2 regions of the Streptomyces sp. NPDC003697 genome follow, and region 2 is predicted to be linked to the other one. Evidence: predicted binding sites of a transcription regulator. Region 2 holds the regulator's gene; the other holds the start of a gene.
The links. The regulator HspR, encoded in region 2, represses chaperone genes until heat shock. The targets are predictions, from matches to a motif close to TTGAGNNNNNNNNNCTCAA.
Positions count from the first base shown of each region.

Region 1: lon (endopeptidase La) is a predicted target of HspR. The motif match lies at 3,304-3,322, and genes of this name have one in related genera.

Region 1 is NZ_JBSFNN010000015.1:67,130-74,807, reverse strand. Features, by position in the region: gene ACWDNY_RS09020 (lysozyme) at 1-633, shown strand, start outside; gene lon (endopeptidase La) at 840-3,281, opposite strand; gene ACWDNY_RS09010 (DoxX family protein) at 3,577-3,930, opposite strand; gene ACWDNY_RS09005 (spermidine synthase) at 4,074-4,787, shown strand; gene ACWDNY_RS09000 (response regulator transcription factor) at 4,909-5,646, shown strand; gene ACWDNY_RS08995 (sensor histidine kinase) at 5,643-6,749, shown strand; gene ACWDNY_RS08990 (multifunctional oxoglutarate decarboxylase/oxoglutarate dehydrogenase thiamine pyrophosphate-binding subunit/dihydrolipoyllysine-residue succinyltransferase subunit) at 7,031-7,678, shown strand, end outside.
Region 2 is NZ_JBSFNN010000017.1:90,780-98,457, reverse strand. Features, by position in the region: gene ACWDNY_RS10115 (helix-turn-helix transcriptional regulator) at 1-216, shown strand, start outside; gene ACWDNY_RS10110 (LuxR C-terminal-related transcriptional regulator) at 312-1,355, opposite strand; gene ACWDNY_RS10105 (sugar ABC transporter substrate-binding protein) at 1,630-2,736, opposite strand; gene ACWDNY_RS10100 (heat shock protein transcriptional repressor HspR) at 3,197-3,652, opposite strand; gene dnaJ (molecular chaperone DnaJ) at 3,658-4,833, opposite strand; gene grpE (nucleotide exchange factor GrpE) at 4,870-5,577, opposite strand; gene dnaK (molecular chaperone DnaK) at 5,574-7,418, opposite strand; gene ACWDNY_RS10080 (undecaprenyl/decaprenyl-phosphate alpha-N-acetylglucosaminyl 1-phosphate transferase) at 7,513-7,678, opposite strand, start outside.

The sequences.
Region 1 (7,678 bases), on a different contig from region 2:
GCCGCCACCCAGACCGAGGGGGTCGACGTCAGTGGCCACCAGGGCGACGTGGCCTGGCCGACGCTGTGGAACAGCGGCGTGCGGTGGGCGTACACGAAGGCGACCGAGGGGACGTACTACACGAACCCCTACTTCGCCCAGCAGTACAACGGCTCGTACGACGTCGGCATGATCCGCGGCGCGTACCACTTCGCGACCCCGGACACCGCCGGCGGAGCCGCCCAGGCCAACTACTTCGTCGACCACGGCGGCGGCTGGTCCCGCGACGGCAGGACGCTGCCGGGCACGCTCGACATCGAGTGGAACCCCTACGGCGCCGCCTGCTACGGCAAGACGCAGAGCGCCATGGTCGGCTGGATCGCCGACTTCCTGAACACCTACCGGGCGCGCACGGGCCGGGACGCGGTCATCTACACGGCCACCAGCTGGTGGACCCAGTGCACCGGCGACTACGGCGGCTTCGCCGCGAACAACCCGCTGTGGATCGCCCGCTACTCCACCGATCCGGGGACCCTGCCGGCGGGCTGGGGCTTCTACACGATGTGGCAGTACACCTCGTCGGGCCCGACGGTCGGTGACCACGACAAGTTCAACGGAGCGCTCGACCGGGTGCAGGCGCTCGCCCTCGGCTGAGGGCCCTCCCGTGGCCTCCGCCGGCCGGGAGCTTGGAGGGTCGCCCCGGACCGGCGCGGCGACGGAGCCCCCGCGCCCGGCCGGGTGCGGGCGCCCGCACCGCGAGGGCGTGCCGTCCGCCGGCCGGCCGCGCGGTGTCAGGCGCACAGGACGGGGCCCGGCCCCCCTTTCGGGGAACCGGGCCCTCGCGCCGTCCACGGCGTCCGTCACGCCGCCACGGGAACCTCCGGCGCCGCGCCGCTCGTGGCGGGCGCGAGCGCCAGCTGGAGGACCTGGCGGACGTCGGTGACGGGGTGGACGTCGAGCTTGTCCAGCACCTCCGCCGGGACGTCGTCCAGGTCGGGCTCGTTGCGCTTGGGGATGATCACGGTCGTCACCCCGGCACGGTGGGCCGCCAGCAGCTTCTGCTTCACACCGCCGATGGGCAGCACCCGGCCGGTCAGCGACACCTCGCCGGTCATCGCCACGTCCGTGCGCACCGGGCGGCCCGAGAGCAGCGAGGCGAGCGCCGTCGTCATCGTGATGCCCGCGCTCGGCCCGTCCTTGGGCACCGCGCCCGCCGGGAAGTGGATGTGCACGCCCCGGTCCTTCAGGTCGCCGACCGGCAGCTCCAGCTCGGCGCCGTGGCTGCGCAGGAAGCTCAGCGCGATCTGCGCCGACTCCTTCATCACGTCGCCCAGCTGGCCGGTCAGGGTCAGCCCGGCCGCGCCCGTCTCCGGGTCGGCCAGCGACGCCTCCACGAAGAGCACGTCGCCCCCGGCTCCGGTGACCGCGAGGCCCGTCGCCACGCCCGGCACCGCCGTGCGCCGCTCGGCCGGGTCCTGCGCGGACTCGGGCACGTGGTGCGGCCGCCCGATCAGGTCGCGCAGGTCGCCCGCGGTGACGGTGAGCGGAAGCTCCCGCTCCCCCAGCTCGTGCTGGGCCGCCACCTTGCGCAGCACCCGCGTGATGGACCGCTCCAGGGTGCGGACGCCCGCCTCACGCGTGTACTCGCCGGCGAGCCGGCGCAGCGCGCCCTCCTCGATCACGACCTCGTCCGCGCTCAGGCCCGCCCGCTCCAGCTGGCGCGGGAGCAGGTGGTCACGGGCGATGACGACCTTCTCGTCCTCCGTGTAGCCGTCCAGGCGGACGACGTCCATGCGGTCGGCCAGCGCCTCCGGGATCGCCTCCAGCACGTTGGCCGTAGCGAGGAAGACCACGTCCGAGAGGTCGAGCTCGACCTCCAGGTAGTGGTCGCGGAAGGTGTGGTTCTGCGCGGGGTCCAGGACCTCCAGCAGGGCAGCGGCCGGGTCGCCGCGGAAGTCGGAGCCGACCTTGTCGATCTCGTCGAGGAGCACGACCGGGTTCATGGACCCGGCCTCCTTGACGGCGCGCACGATGCGGCCGGGCAGCGCGCCGACGTAGGTGCGCCGGTGGCCGCGGATCTCCGCCTCGTCGCGGACGCCGCCGAGGGCGACGCGGACGAACTTGCGGCCCATGGCGTGCGCCACGGACTCGCCGAGCGAGGTCTTGCCGACGCCGGGCGGGCCGACGAGCGCGAGCACGGCGCCGCCTCCTCGTCGCCCGCCGCCGTCACGCCCGCCGACCGCCCCGAGGCCGCGGTCGCTGCGGCGCTTGCGCACCGCCAGGTACTCGGTGATCCGTTCCTTCACGTCGTCCAGGCCGGCGTGGTCGGCGTCCAGGACCGCCTTCGCGCCCCGGATGTCGTAGGCGTCCTCGGTCCGCTCGTTCCACGGCATCTCCAGGACCGTGTCCAGCCAGGTGCGGATCCAGGAGCCCTCCGGCGACTGGTCGGAGGCGCGCTCCAGCTTGTCGACCTCCTTCAGGGCCGCCTCGCGGACCTTCTCGGGCAGGTCGGCGGCCTCGACGCGGGCCCGGTAGTCGTCGGACTCCTCGCCGTCCTGGTCGCCGTTGAGGTCGCGGAGCTCCTTGCGGACCGCCTCCAGCTGGCGGCGGAGCAGGAACTCGCGCTGCTGCTTGTCGACGCCCTCCTGGACGTCCTTGGCGATCGTCTCGGCCACCTCCTGCTCGGCGAGGTGGTCCCGCAGCTGCTGGGTGGCGAGCCTGAGGCGGGCCACCGGGTCGGCGGTCTCCAGCAGCTCCACCTTCTGCTCTGTGGTCAGGAACGGCGAGTAGCCGGAGTTGTCGGCGAGTGCGGAGACGTCGTCGATGGCCTGCACGCGGTCGACGACCTGCCAGGCGCCGCGCTTCTTCAGCCAGCTGGTCGCGAGGGCCTTGTACTCCTTGACCAGCTCCACGACCTGGCCGGGCAGCGGGTCGGGCACGCTCGCGTCGATCGTCGTCCCCTCGACCCACAGCGCCGCGCCCGGGCCGGTGGTCCCCGCGCCGATCCGGACGCGGCCGCGGCCGCGGACCAGGGCGCCCGGGTCGCCGTCGGCGAGCCGGCCGACCTGCTCGACGGTGCCCAGCACACCGGTCTTCGCATAGGTTCCCTCGACCCGTGGCACCAGCAGCACCTTGGGCTTGCCGGGTTCCGAGCGGGCGGCGGCCTGGGCGGCCTCCACCGCGGCCCGCACCTCGGAGTCGCTCAGGTCCAGCGGGACGACCATCCCGGGCAGCACGACCTCGTCGTCGAGCGGCAGCACGGGCAGGGTGAGCGATGTGAACGCTGCGGACTCAGCAGCCATGATCTCCCCTTCAGCAGTCAAGTTGAGTTATGCCGACTCAATGCTCCGGAGTCCTCCGATGTTCCCAGACCGGTGTTCGCTCTGAGCGATCGGGCGCGGACATCGAGCACACAGGGCCCGAGAAGGCCACAAGGCGGGGGAAGGGCCGGCCGGGACCCCCTGGGAGGCCGCCGGGCCACCCCGGGAGGTGGGCGCCGGCCCGATCCCGTCGCCCGGCTCAGCCACCGGCGCCGCGGGTCTGTTCCCGCACGCGTCCGCGCTCCGGCGGGCCTCGCCGGGCCGCCCGCCGGCCCGCTCAGCCGGCGTGGCAGACCGGGTTCAGGCCCAGCGCGGCCACCGCCAGGACGAAGAACACGCACCACGCGCCCAGGTGGCGATCACCGGCCCGCAGGTGCACGGCGAGGGCGCCGAGGAAGTACAGCACGAGGCCGGCCGCGGCCAGTGCCCCCAGCACCGGCGCCACCGGACCGGCGAGCAGGCCCAGCGCGCCGGCCGCCAGGCACGCGCCCAGCGGACGCATCCAGGACCGGGGCACGCCGAGCCGGTCGGCCTGGCCCGCGGCACAGGGGTGGCCGGCGAAGTCCGCGGCGGCGGCCAGGCCGGTGGCGAGCGCGGCGAGGAGCGTGACGGTGACGTAGGCGGCGCGCATGGGGATCCCCTCCTCCTCGGGTGGGCGACGACTGTCCCTTCACACACCGGACGGATCGGGATCCCGCGACGTGACATCCCCCCGCCCGGTCCGTCACCCGTATTACACGTGGCGGTCCCGCTCCGTTGCGGCAGGATGCCCTCATGACCGCCTCCTACGACACTCCTGTGGTGCTGGACCGTCGCGAGGGGCCCTACGGCGAGGTCGCGCTGCGCCGGCACGGGCCGCTGCTGCAGATCATCGCCAACGGCTGTTTCCTGATGGACACCTCCGACGGCCGCTCGGAACGCCACCTCATCGACGCCGCGGCCGCCGCGGCCGCGGCGGCCGCCGCACTCGCCACGCTCGGCGCGCCGCCCGGACGTACGGCGCCGGACCTGCTGATCGGCGGCCTGGGCGTCGGCTTCTCGCTCGCCCACGCTGCGGCCGATCCGCGCTGGGGACGCATCACGGTCGTCGAGCGCGAGCCCGCCGTCATCGACTGGCATCTGACCGGCCCGCTCGGCGAGTTGACCGCCGCGGCCCTCGCCGATCCGCGCACCCGCATCGTCGAGGCCGACCTGGTCGCCCACGTCAATGAGACATCCGACACGTACGACGCCCTGTGCCTCGACATCGACAACGGGCCTGGCTGGACGGTCACCGAGGACAACGAGAGCCTCTACACGCCGGCCGGACTGGCAAGCTGCGCAAGGGTGTTGAGGCCGGGCGGAGTCCTCGCGGTGTGGTCGGCGCAGCCGTCTCCGGTATTCGAAGGAACCTTGCGGAATGTCGGATTCCAGCAGGTCCGCACCGATGAGATCCCCGTTGCCCGGGGCGTACCCGACGTCGTGCACCTCGGCGTTCGACCTGGATAGCAAAGGCGCGGCCACTCCCCGTACCCTGCTTGCCTGACGCCGATCATTCAAGCGTCAATCGCAGTCATGCGCAGTCAAGGGATCACCCCACGGATTCCGGAGAGCACTTCAGGGGCGGGCGATGGAGCAGACACACACCTCCCACAGCGGTACGACGGCCAGCCCGGGCGCGCAGCGCCGGGTCCTGGTGGTCGAGGACGACCCGACCATCGTGGAGGCCATCGCCACCCGCCTGCGCGCCGAGGGATTCCTCGTGCAGACGGCCGGGGACGGGCCGTCCGCCGTGGACACCGCCGAGGCCTGGCAGCCCGACCTGCTGATCCTCGACATCATGCTGCCCGGCTTCGACGGCCTGGAGGTCTGCCGCCGGGTCCAGGCGCAGCGGCCGGTGCCGGTGCTGATGCTCACCGCGCGGGACGACGAGACCGACATGCTGGTCGGGCTCGGGGTCGGCGCCGACGACTACATGACCAAGCCGTTCTCGATGCGGGAGCTGGCCGCGCGGGTGCACGTGCTGCTGCGCCGCGTGGAGCGGGCCGCGCTGGCCGCGGCCACCCCGCGCTCGGGCATCCTGCGCCTGGGCGAGCTGGAGATCGACCACGCGCAGCGGCGGGTGCGGGTGCGCAGCGAGGACGTCCACCTCACGCCCACCGAGTTCGACCTGCTGGTCTGCCTGGCGAACACCCCGCGCGCGGTGCTCTCCCGCGAGCAGCTGCTGGCGGAGGTGTGGGACTGGGCGGACGCCTCCGGGACCCGGACCGTCGACAGCCACATCAAGGCACTGCGCCGGAAGATCGGCGCCGAGCGGATCCGCACGGTGCACGGCGTCGGGTACGCCCTGGAGACCCCGACGCCATGAGCGAGGGGCAGGCCACACGGAGGGACCCGGGCGAGCCCTGGGGTGGTGTCCGCCCGTTCTCGATCAAGACGAAGCTGGGCGCGCTCGTCGTCATCTCGGTTCTGATCACCACGGGTCTGCTGATGATCGCGGTGCGGACCGACACCGAGCTGCGGTTCATCACGGTCTTCTCGATGATCGCCACCCTGCTCATCACGCAGTTCGTCGCCCACTCGCTGACCGCGCCGCTGGACGAGATGAACACGGTGGCCCGGTCCATCTCGCACGGCGACTACACGCGCCGGGTGAGCGAGAGGCGCCGTGACGAGCTCGGCGACCTCGCCCAGACGATCAACGTCATGGCCGACGAGCTGGAGGCGCAGGACCGCCAGCGCAAGGAACTGGTCGCGAACGTCTCGCACGAGCTGCGCACCCCCATCGCGGGCCTGCGCGCGGTGCTGGAGAACATCGTCGACGGGTTCACCGAGGCCGACCCGGAGACCATGCGCACCGCCCTGAAGCAGACCGAGCGGCTCGGCCGGCTGGTGGAGACGCTGCTGGACCTGTCCCGGCTGGACAACGGCGTCGTGCCGCTGAAGATGCGGCGCTTCGAGGTGTGGCCGTATCTGTCGGGCGTGCTGAAGGAGGCCAACATGGTCGCCTCGGCGCGCGCCGGCATCGCCTCCGGGTCCGGCAGCCACACGCGCACCGACGTCCATCTGCACCTCGACGTCTCCCCGCCGGAGCTGACCGCGCACGCGGACCCCGAGCGCATCCACCAGGTGGTCGCCAACCTCATCGACAACGCGGTCAAGCACAGCCCGCCGCACGGCCGGGTGACGGTGAAGGCGCGGCGCGGGCCGCAGCCGGACTCCCTGGAGCTGGAGGTCCTGGACGAAGGGCCCGGCATCCCGAAGTCGGAGTGGCACCGCGTGTTCGAGCGGTTCAACCGGGGCGCGGTACGGCGTCCGCACGGCCCCGGCAGCGACGGCGGCACCGGTCTGGGTCTGGCGATCGCCCGCTGGGCGGTGGACCTGCACGGCGGCCGGATCGGCGTGGCCGAATCCGAGCGCGGTTGCCGGATCCTCATCACCCTGCCGGGGTCTTCCTCTACGTCTGATTGACGTAGGGTTCGAATCGGAGCCACAAGATCCACGAGCGTTCCCGCAGGCGGACACGTGTGATCAGGCACGGGACCGCCGTTTTCTCAGGCCAGGCCCCTGCCGAGGCTTACCTTCCGCTGGGCATCCACGCTTGTTTCCCGCCATTCCAGGCCCCAAAACACAACTCCCAATGTGACTTACACGACGATGAACGGGCCCGACCTGACCTTCCCCCCTGGGGAGGCGTAGCCTGTATCCCCGCTGTCCATTGCCTTGTGAAGCGGAAGAGGGCGGTTGCCGCCGTGTCGCCACAGTCCAGTAACTCGAGCTCTCCCAGCCTTCGGCCGGGAGGCGCCCCTACGACCGACGACCAAGCCGGGAAGAACCCCGCAGCCGCGTTCGGTCCGAACGAGTGGCTCGTCGACGAGATCTACCAGCAGTACCTCCAGGACCCGAACTCCGTGGACCGGGCCTGGTGGGACTTCTTCGCCGACTACAAGCCCGGGGCCGCAGCCTCGGCTCCGGCGGGCACTTCGGCCGCGGGGGCCGCAGAGACCACCACCACCACGGCTCCGGCGGCCCAGGCCGCCCCGGCTCAGGCCGCCCCGGCGGCCCCCGCCGCGCCCGCGCAGCCCGCGCCCGCGCAGCCCGCCGCCGCGCCCGCCCCGGCGCCCGCGAAGCCCGCCGCCGCCCCGGCCGCGGCGCCCGCGAAGCCGGCCGCCGCCAAGCCGGCCGCCGCGAAGACGGAGCCCGCCGCCGCGGCGAAGGAGGGTCCCGAGCTCGTCACGCTGCGTGGTCCGTCCGCCGCGGTCGCGAAGAACATGGACGCCTCCCTGGAGCTGCCCACGGCCACGTCCGTGCGCGCGGTCCCGGTGAAGCTGCTGTTCGACAACCGCATCGTCATCAACAACCACCTGAAGCGGGCGCGCGGCGGGAAGATCTCCTTCACG
Region 2 (7,678 bases):
GAGACCGCCCCCGACGGCATCACCGAGATCCAGCACTCCATCGCCAAACTCCTCGTCGAAGGCCACGTCGACGAGGCCATCGCCCGCCGGCTGGGCATGAACGTGCGCACCTGCCGGGCCCACATCGCCAAGCTGGCCACCGCCCTCGGCAGCGGCAGCCGGGCCCAACTCGGCTTCCTCATCGCCCAGTCGGGGATCCTCGACCAGCGGCCCTGAGCCCGCCTCCACGGGCGGCGGCCCGGCCGGATCAGCGGCCGGCCGGGGCAGTGCCCGGTCGAGGCAGTGCCCGGTCGGGGCAGTGTCCGGCTCCGTCAGCGGCCGGTCGGGAAGTTCCGGCCGGGCCCGGGGACCGCCGGGAGGGCCGTGGCGCGCGGCGGCCCGTCCAGCCCGGCCTGGGCGATGCGCACGCCCAGCTGGGTACGGCTGGCGGCGCCCAGCGTCTCCGACAGCCGCGCGATGTGCGCCCGGCAGGTGCGCACGCTGATGCCGAGCCGTTCGGCGATGACGGCGTCCTGGTGGCCCTCCGCCAGCAACGCGGCGATGGACCGCTCCCGGTGCGAGATGCCCTCGATGCCGGTGTCCGGCAACGGCGCGGTCAGCGGGATCGCCAGCCGCCAGAGCCGCTCGAAGACCGTCACCAGGTACTCGACGAGGGCCGGGTGGCGCAGTTCCAGGGCCATCGTGCGGTCGGTGTTGGCCGGGATGAACGCGACCGTGCGGTCGAAGAGGATCAGCCGGTCGATGACCTCGTCCAGCGTGCGCGCCTCGACGGCGTCGCCCATCAGCTCCAGATAGGTGAGCAGGCCCTGGCCGTGCCGCGCCACATGGGTGTACAGGTCCCGCATCCGCACGCCGCGGCCGCGCAGCGCCAGGGCCCGGTGCAGGCCCTCGGACAGCTCGTGCTCGCGCCGGATGCCGCCGGGCTGGACGGTCAGCACCTCCGTCCGGCACGCCTCCGTCGCCTCGTCCATGGCCGCCTGGATGCGGGGCAGACCGTCCAGGACGCGGATGGCCGTGCCCTCCACCGCGGCCGGGGGCACCCGGACCTCACGGCCCAGGCCCGCGTACCGCTCGAACGCCGCCACCACCGAGCCGACCCGCCGATGGCTCTCGCTGACCTCGTCGTACATCCCGCGCAGCAGGCGGGTGATGACCTCCTGGGGCGCGGTGGGCACCAGCCAGTCCATGTCGTCGGGGTCGGGGTGCAGCAGCGCCAGTTCCAGCAGGCACGGCACCGGCTCGGCGTCGCAACGGGCCACCCGGCCGCGCCGTACGGCCCGGGAATACACACGATCCCCGGCCTCGCACAGTCGGTCGGCACCATGAGGATGCTCCTCCGTCCCGTGCCCGGCCATGGCCCATCACACCCCCGGTTCCGCCTCTTCCGCAGCGCAACTATGCGCGGACCGGACCGCCTCCGCAACACGGGTACCCCCGCGACGGCAGCCGGAAAGCAGGGATTTCGACCACTGTGTCCACGCCTCCGGCGGACGCGGCGCGGGGCATGTGGCGGGTGGGCCGCCGAACCGTGGAGGGGCCGGGGAAACGCCGACGGGAGCAGCCCGGGAAACGCGGAGGGACGGCCCCCGGAAAGGGCCGTCCCTCCGCTGCTTCAGGGCGGTTTCCGGCCTACTTCAGGCCGATGGCCTCGCAGGCCGACCGGTACTTGCCGGCACAGATGTCGGACTTCTCGTAGATGCCGTCGGCGATGACGGTGTCCTCGATGTTGCTCCTGGTCAGCGCGACGACGGAGACGAGTTGCGCCGGGATGTCCCGGTCGGTGGGGCTGCTGACCCTGTCGCGGGTCAGGGAGTCGAACTGGATGTCCTTGCCCTGCACCTTGGCGACGGCCATCTCGGCGGCCGTCTCGGCCTCCGTCGGGTAGGACTTGTACACGCTCATGTACTGCTCACCGCTGACGATCCGCTGCACCGCGTCGAGTTCGGCGTCCTGGCCGGTGACCGGCGGCAGCTTGGAGACACCCGCGGCGTCGAGGGCCCGGATGACACCGCCCGCCATGCCGTCGTTGGCGGCATAGACACCGGCGATGTCGCCCTTGCCGATGTCGTTGATCGCCTCGGTCATGTTCGCCTCGGCGTTCTCCGGCTTCCAGCCCTTGGTGTCGAACTCCTTGGCGATCGTCACCTTGCCGCTGAGCTGGGAGAGCGCACCCTTCTTGAACTGTGCGGCGTTCGGGTCGGTGGGCGAGCCGTTGATCATGACGATCTTCTTGGAGGCGTCGACGCCCGGACCCATCGCCTCGAGCAGCGTCCGGCCTTGCACCTCGCCGACCAGTTCGTTGTCGAAGGAGACGTAGGCGTCGATCGGGCCCTCGGCCAGCCGGTCGTAGGCGATGACCGGGATGCCGGCGTCCTTGGCCTTCTTGACCTCGCCGGCGATGGCGTGCGAGTCGACCGCGTCGATCAGGATGACGTCGACCTTGTCGTCGATCATCTTCTGCATCTGGCTGTTCTGCCGGTCCGCGTCCGCCTCCGCGTTGGCGTACCGCACCCGGCCCTCGTCCCGGGTGAGCGAGGCGACCTTCCTCTTGATGATCGGGTAGTCGAACTTCTCGTACCGCGTGTTCGCGGTCTCCGGCAGCAGCAGACCGACCGTGACCTCGCCGCCCTTGGTCGGCCTCGCGTCGCCGCCGCCGCCTGACACGCCGAACCCGCCACAGGCGGACAGCGAGAAGGTCAGCGTGGGCGCGGCCACGGCTATGGCGATACGACGCATCGAGGTGCTCACTTCTGGTGCCTTCCGGACGTGGGTGCAGCAGTGCGACCCAGGTGACTGAAAAGCCAACGCGGCACCGGGTACCGGCGTCAAGAGATGCCACTTAACGAGATGACAACAGCACGCTCAGCAAGCTCGTGAAGGGTCTGCGCAACTCCCTGCAACCACCCTTTACGGGCCCTTCACTCAAAAGCAGTTCACGGGCAGGCAAAGATCAGCACAACCGCCACCATTCCTGACGAGTCGCCACCAGGCCGGGGTCGCCGACCCGTTCGCCCCTCGATCGGGCAACCGAACGAACCCGGCCACCCTCGTCGCGAGCACGCCACCGCCCGGCGCCCACCGTCCGGGCACCGCCGCCGGCACCGTGGCGCCGGACCGGTCACGGCACCGCGTCGCGGCATGCGGAAGGGCCGGGAGGTCGACGCCTCCCGGCCCTGGTGTGCCACTCGTGTGCGGGTCAGTCCGACTGCTGCTGCCGCCTCTTGGGCCGCCACACCACCAGCGCGCTGGTCTGCTGGACGTCCTGGTACGGGACCAGGTCGCGGCGGTAGGAGGCGTGGACGGCCGCCTCACGCTGACGCATCGTGGCCGCCGCGCCCTCCAGGGCCGTCTGCAGCTCCGCGACGCGGGACTGCAGCGCGGCGACCTGGTTCTCCAGTTCGATGATCCGCTTGATGCCGGCCAGGTTGATGCCCTCGTCCTGCGACAACTGCTGGACCTGTCGCAGCAGTTCGATGTCACGAGCCGAGTAGCGGCGGCCCCGCCCCGCCGTGCGGTCCGGAGAGACCAGGCCCAGCCTGTCGTACTGACGGAGGGTCTGCGGGTGCAGTCCGGACAGCTGGGCGGCCACCGAGATGACGTACACCGGGGTCTCTTCCGTCAGTTCGTACGGGTTGCGACGGCGGCCGTCCATCTCACTCATGCTCCCTTCGCGGCCTCGAACAGCTCCGCCCGCGGGTCCTCGCCCGCGGTCGCCTCGCGATACGCCTCCAGCGCGTCACGAGCCTTCCCCGACAGGTCCTTCGGCACACTCACCTCCACGGTGACCAACAGGTCCCCACGGGTGCCGTCCTTGCGGACCGCGCCCTTGCCCCGGGCGCGCATCGTACGGCCGTTCGGCGTGCCCGGAGGCAGCTTCAGCGTCACCGACGGCCCGCCGAGCGTCGGCACCCGGACCTCGCCGCCGAGGGCGGCCTCCGGGTACGTCACCGGCACGGTGACGGTGAGGTTGTCGCCCTTGCGGCCGAAGACCGGGTGGGAGCCGACGTGCACGACGACGTAGAGGTCGCCCGCCGGTCCGCCCCGCTCGCCCGGCGCGCCCTTCCCGCGCAACCGGATCCGCTGGCCGTCGGAGACGCCCGCGGGAATGCGCACCTGCATGGTCCGGGACGACTTGGCGCGGCCCGAGCCCTTGCAGACGTCGCACGGGTGCTCCGCCATCAGGCCGCGGCCCTTGCAGTCCGGGCACGGGTCGGTCAGCGAGAACCCGCCACCCGAGCCGCGCGCCACCTGCCCGGTGCCGACGCAGGTCGGGCACACCCGCGGCGTGCCGTTCTTGTCGCCGGTGCCCGAGCAGGCCTTGCACGGCGCCTGCGAGGACATGCGCAGCGGCACCGTCGCGCCCTCGATGGCCTCCGTGAAGCTCAGCGTGACCTCGGACTCGATGTCCTGGCCGCGCCGGGGCTGGGTCCGCGTGGTGCCCGCGCCGCCCCGGTTGAACAGGCCCCCGAAGACGTCACCTATGCCACCGCCGAAGCCGCCGGCTCCCCCGCCCTGGGCGCCGCCTCCGAAGAGGTCGCCCAGGTCGAAGTTGAAGGAGCCGCCGCCCGCACCCGGCCCGGGGCGGAATCCGCCGTTGCCGAACAGGGAGCGGGCCTCGTCGTACTCCTTGCGCTTCTTGGGGTCGCCGAGGACGTCGTTCGCCTCGGAGATCTCCTTGAACCGCTCCTCGGCCCTGGCGTTGCCCTTGTTGGCGTCCGGGTGGAACTCGCGGGCGAGCTTCCGGTACGCCTTCTTGATCTCGGCCTCGGTGGCGTCCTTGGGGACGCCGAGGACCTTGTAGTAGTCCTTCTCGATGAAGTCCTTGGTGCTCATCCCCGACGCCCCTCCTTCCCTGCGTTCGTCTCGACGTCAGCCCTCCTCCGGGCCACCGTTCTCCTTGTCCTCGGCCTGCTCCGCGGGCTCGGCGGCGGAGTCCTCCGCCGGCCTGACCGTCTGCGCGCCCGGCTGAGGCTCGGCCACGGCCACCCGCGCGGGGCGGATGGTGCGCTCGCCGATCCGGTACCCGGGCTGCAGAATCGCCACGCACGTCGTCTCGGTGACGTCCGGCGCGTAGCTGTGCATCAGGGCCTCGTGGATCGTCGGGTCGAAGGGCTCGCCCTCCTTGCCGAACTGCTGCAGCCCCATCTTCGCCGCCACGGTCTCCAGCGACTCGCCGACGGACTTGAAACCGCCCACCAGTTCGCCGTGCTCGCGTGCGCGCCCGATGTCGTCGAGCACGGGCAGGAGCTCGGTGAGGAGGTTCGCGATCGCGACCTCCTTCACCGCGACCCGGTCGCGCTCGACCCGGCGCCGGTAGTTCTGGAACTCCGCCTGCAGCCGCTGCAGGTCCGCCGTGCGCTCGGCCAGCGCCGTGCGGGCCTGGTCCAGCTGTGCCGTCAGGCCGGCCGTCTGGGCCGCGTCCCCGGCCGGGGCCGCCCCCTCCTCCTTGGCGGAGGAGGCGGCCTGCGGCTCGGCGTCGTCAGAGGTGGCGCCGGAGGGGACGTCGGGCTGCTGCGCCGGCTGCTGGCCCTGCTGAGCCTGCTGCTGTTCGTCGAAGCCCGGGGTCTCCTCCGTCACGCGGCACCGTCCTTGCGCTCGTCGTCGACGATCTCGGCGTCCACCACGTCGTCGTCGGCCTTGGCCTCACCGGCGCCGGCGGACGCGCCGTCGGCGGCCTGGGCGCCCTGGGCGTCGGCGTACATGGCCTGGCCCAGCTTCTGCGAGACGGCCGCGACCTTCTCCGTGGCGGTGCGGATCTCGGTCGTGTCCTCGCCCTTGAGCTTCTCCTTCAGCTCGGCGACGGCGGCCTCGACCTCGGTCTTGATCTCGCCCGGGACCTTGTCCTCGTTGTCCTTGAGGAACTTCTCGGTCTGGTAGACGAGCTGCTCGCCCTGGTTGCGGGTCTCGGCGGCCTCGCGGCGCTTGTGGTCCTCCTCCGCGTAGCGCTCGGCCTCCTCACGCATGCGGTCGACCTCGTCCTTCGGGAGCGAGGAGCCGCCGGTGACGGTCATCTTCTGCTCCTTGCCGGTGCCGAGGTCCTTCGCCGCGACGTGCATGATGCCGTTGGCGTCGATGTCGAAGGAGACCTCGATCTGCGGGACGCCGCGCGGCGCCGGCGGCAGACCGGTCAGCTCGAACATGCCGAGCTTCTTGTTGTAGGCCGCGATCTCGCGCTCGCCCTGGTAGACCTGGATCTGCACGGACGGCTGGTTGTCCTCGGCCGTGGTGAAGATCTCGGACCGCTTGGTCGGGATCGTGGTGTTGCGCTCGATCAGCTTGGTCATGATGCCGCCCTTGGTCTCGATGCCGAGGGACAGCGGGGTGACGTCGAGGAGCAGGACGTCCTTGACCTCGCCCTTGAGGACACCGGCCTGGAGCGAGGCGCCGATGGCGACGACCTCGTCCGGGTTCACGCCCTTGTTGGCCTCCTTGCCGCCGGTCAGCTCCTTGACGAGCTCGGCGACAGCGGGCATACGGGTGGAGCCACCGACGAGCACGACGTGGTCGATGCCGCTGATGGAGATGCCCGCGTCCTTGATGACGTTGTGGAACGGCGTCTTGCAGCGCTCCAGCAGGTCCGCGGTCAGCTGCTGGAACTGCGCGCGGGTGAGCTTCTCGTCCAGGTGCAGCGGGCCCTCGGCCGAGGCGGTGATGTAGGGCAGGTTGATCGAGGTCTCGGTGGACGAGGACAGCTCGATCTTGGCCTTCTCCGCCGCCTCACGCAGGCGCTGGAGGGCCATCTTGTCCTTGCTCAGGTCCACGCCGTGACCGGACTGGAACTGCTTGACCAGGTAGTCGACGACGCGCTGGTCCCAGTCGTCGCCACCGAGGTGGTTGTCACCGTTGGTGGCCTTCACCTCGACGACGCCGTCGCCGATCTCCAGCAGCGAGACGTCGAAGGTGCCGCCACCGAGGTCGAAGACCAGGATGGTCTGGTCGTCCTTGTCGAGGCCGTAGGCCAGGGCGGCCGCGGTGGGCTCGTTGACGATGCGCAGCACGTTCAGACCGGCGATCTCACCGGCCTCCTTCGTGGCCTGGCGCTCGGCGTCGTTGAAGTACGCCGGGACGGTGATGACCGCGTCGGTCACCTTCTCGCCCAGGTAGGCCTCGGCGTCCCGCTTCAGCTTCTGCAGCACGAACGCGCTGATCTGCTGCGGGTTGAAGTCCTTGCCGTCGAGGTTGATCTTCCAGTCGGTGCCCATGTGGCGCTTGACCGACCGGATGGTCCTGTCGACGTTGGTGACCGCCTGGCGCTTGGCGACCTCGCCGACCAGCACCTCGCCGTTCTTGGCGAAGGCGACGACGGACGGCGTGGTCCTGGCACCCTCGGCGTTGGTGATGACGGTGGGCTCGCCGCCCTCCAGAACGCTGACGACGGAGTTAGTCGTGCCCAGGTCGATGCCGACCGCACGTGCCATGGTGAATTCCTCCAGCTGACTTGAGTGGAACGGACTCAAGTGTGCCTGAGGGCCCGCGCCGGGTCAACAGACCTGAGCCGGCTCGGCTCAAGTCTTATCCGTTCCTTACACGCAACGGCGTCTCGACCTGCGGCGATCTCGTCTGCTGCGGCGGTCGCGGCGTCATATCGGCGGGACGCCGGGCGCCGTAGGGGTCGCCCTCACGCCGCTCCGCTGCGCCGTCGGCGAAGGCGCCCGGGGCCCCGGTGGTGTCGGCCGCC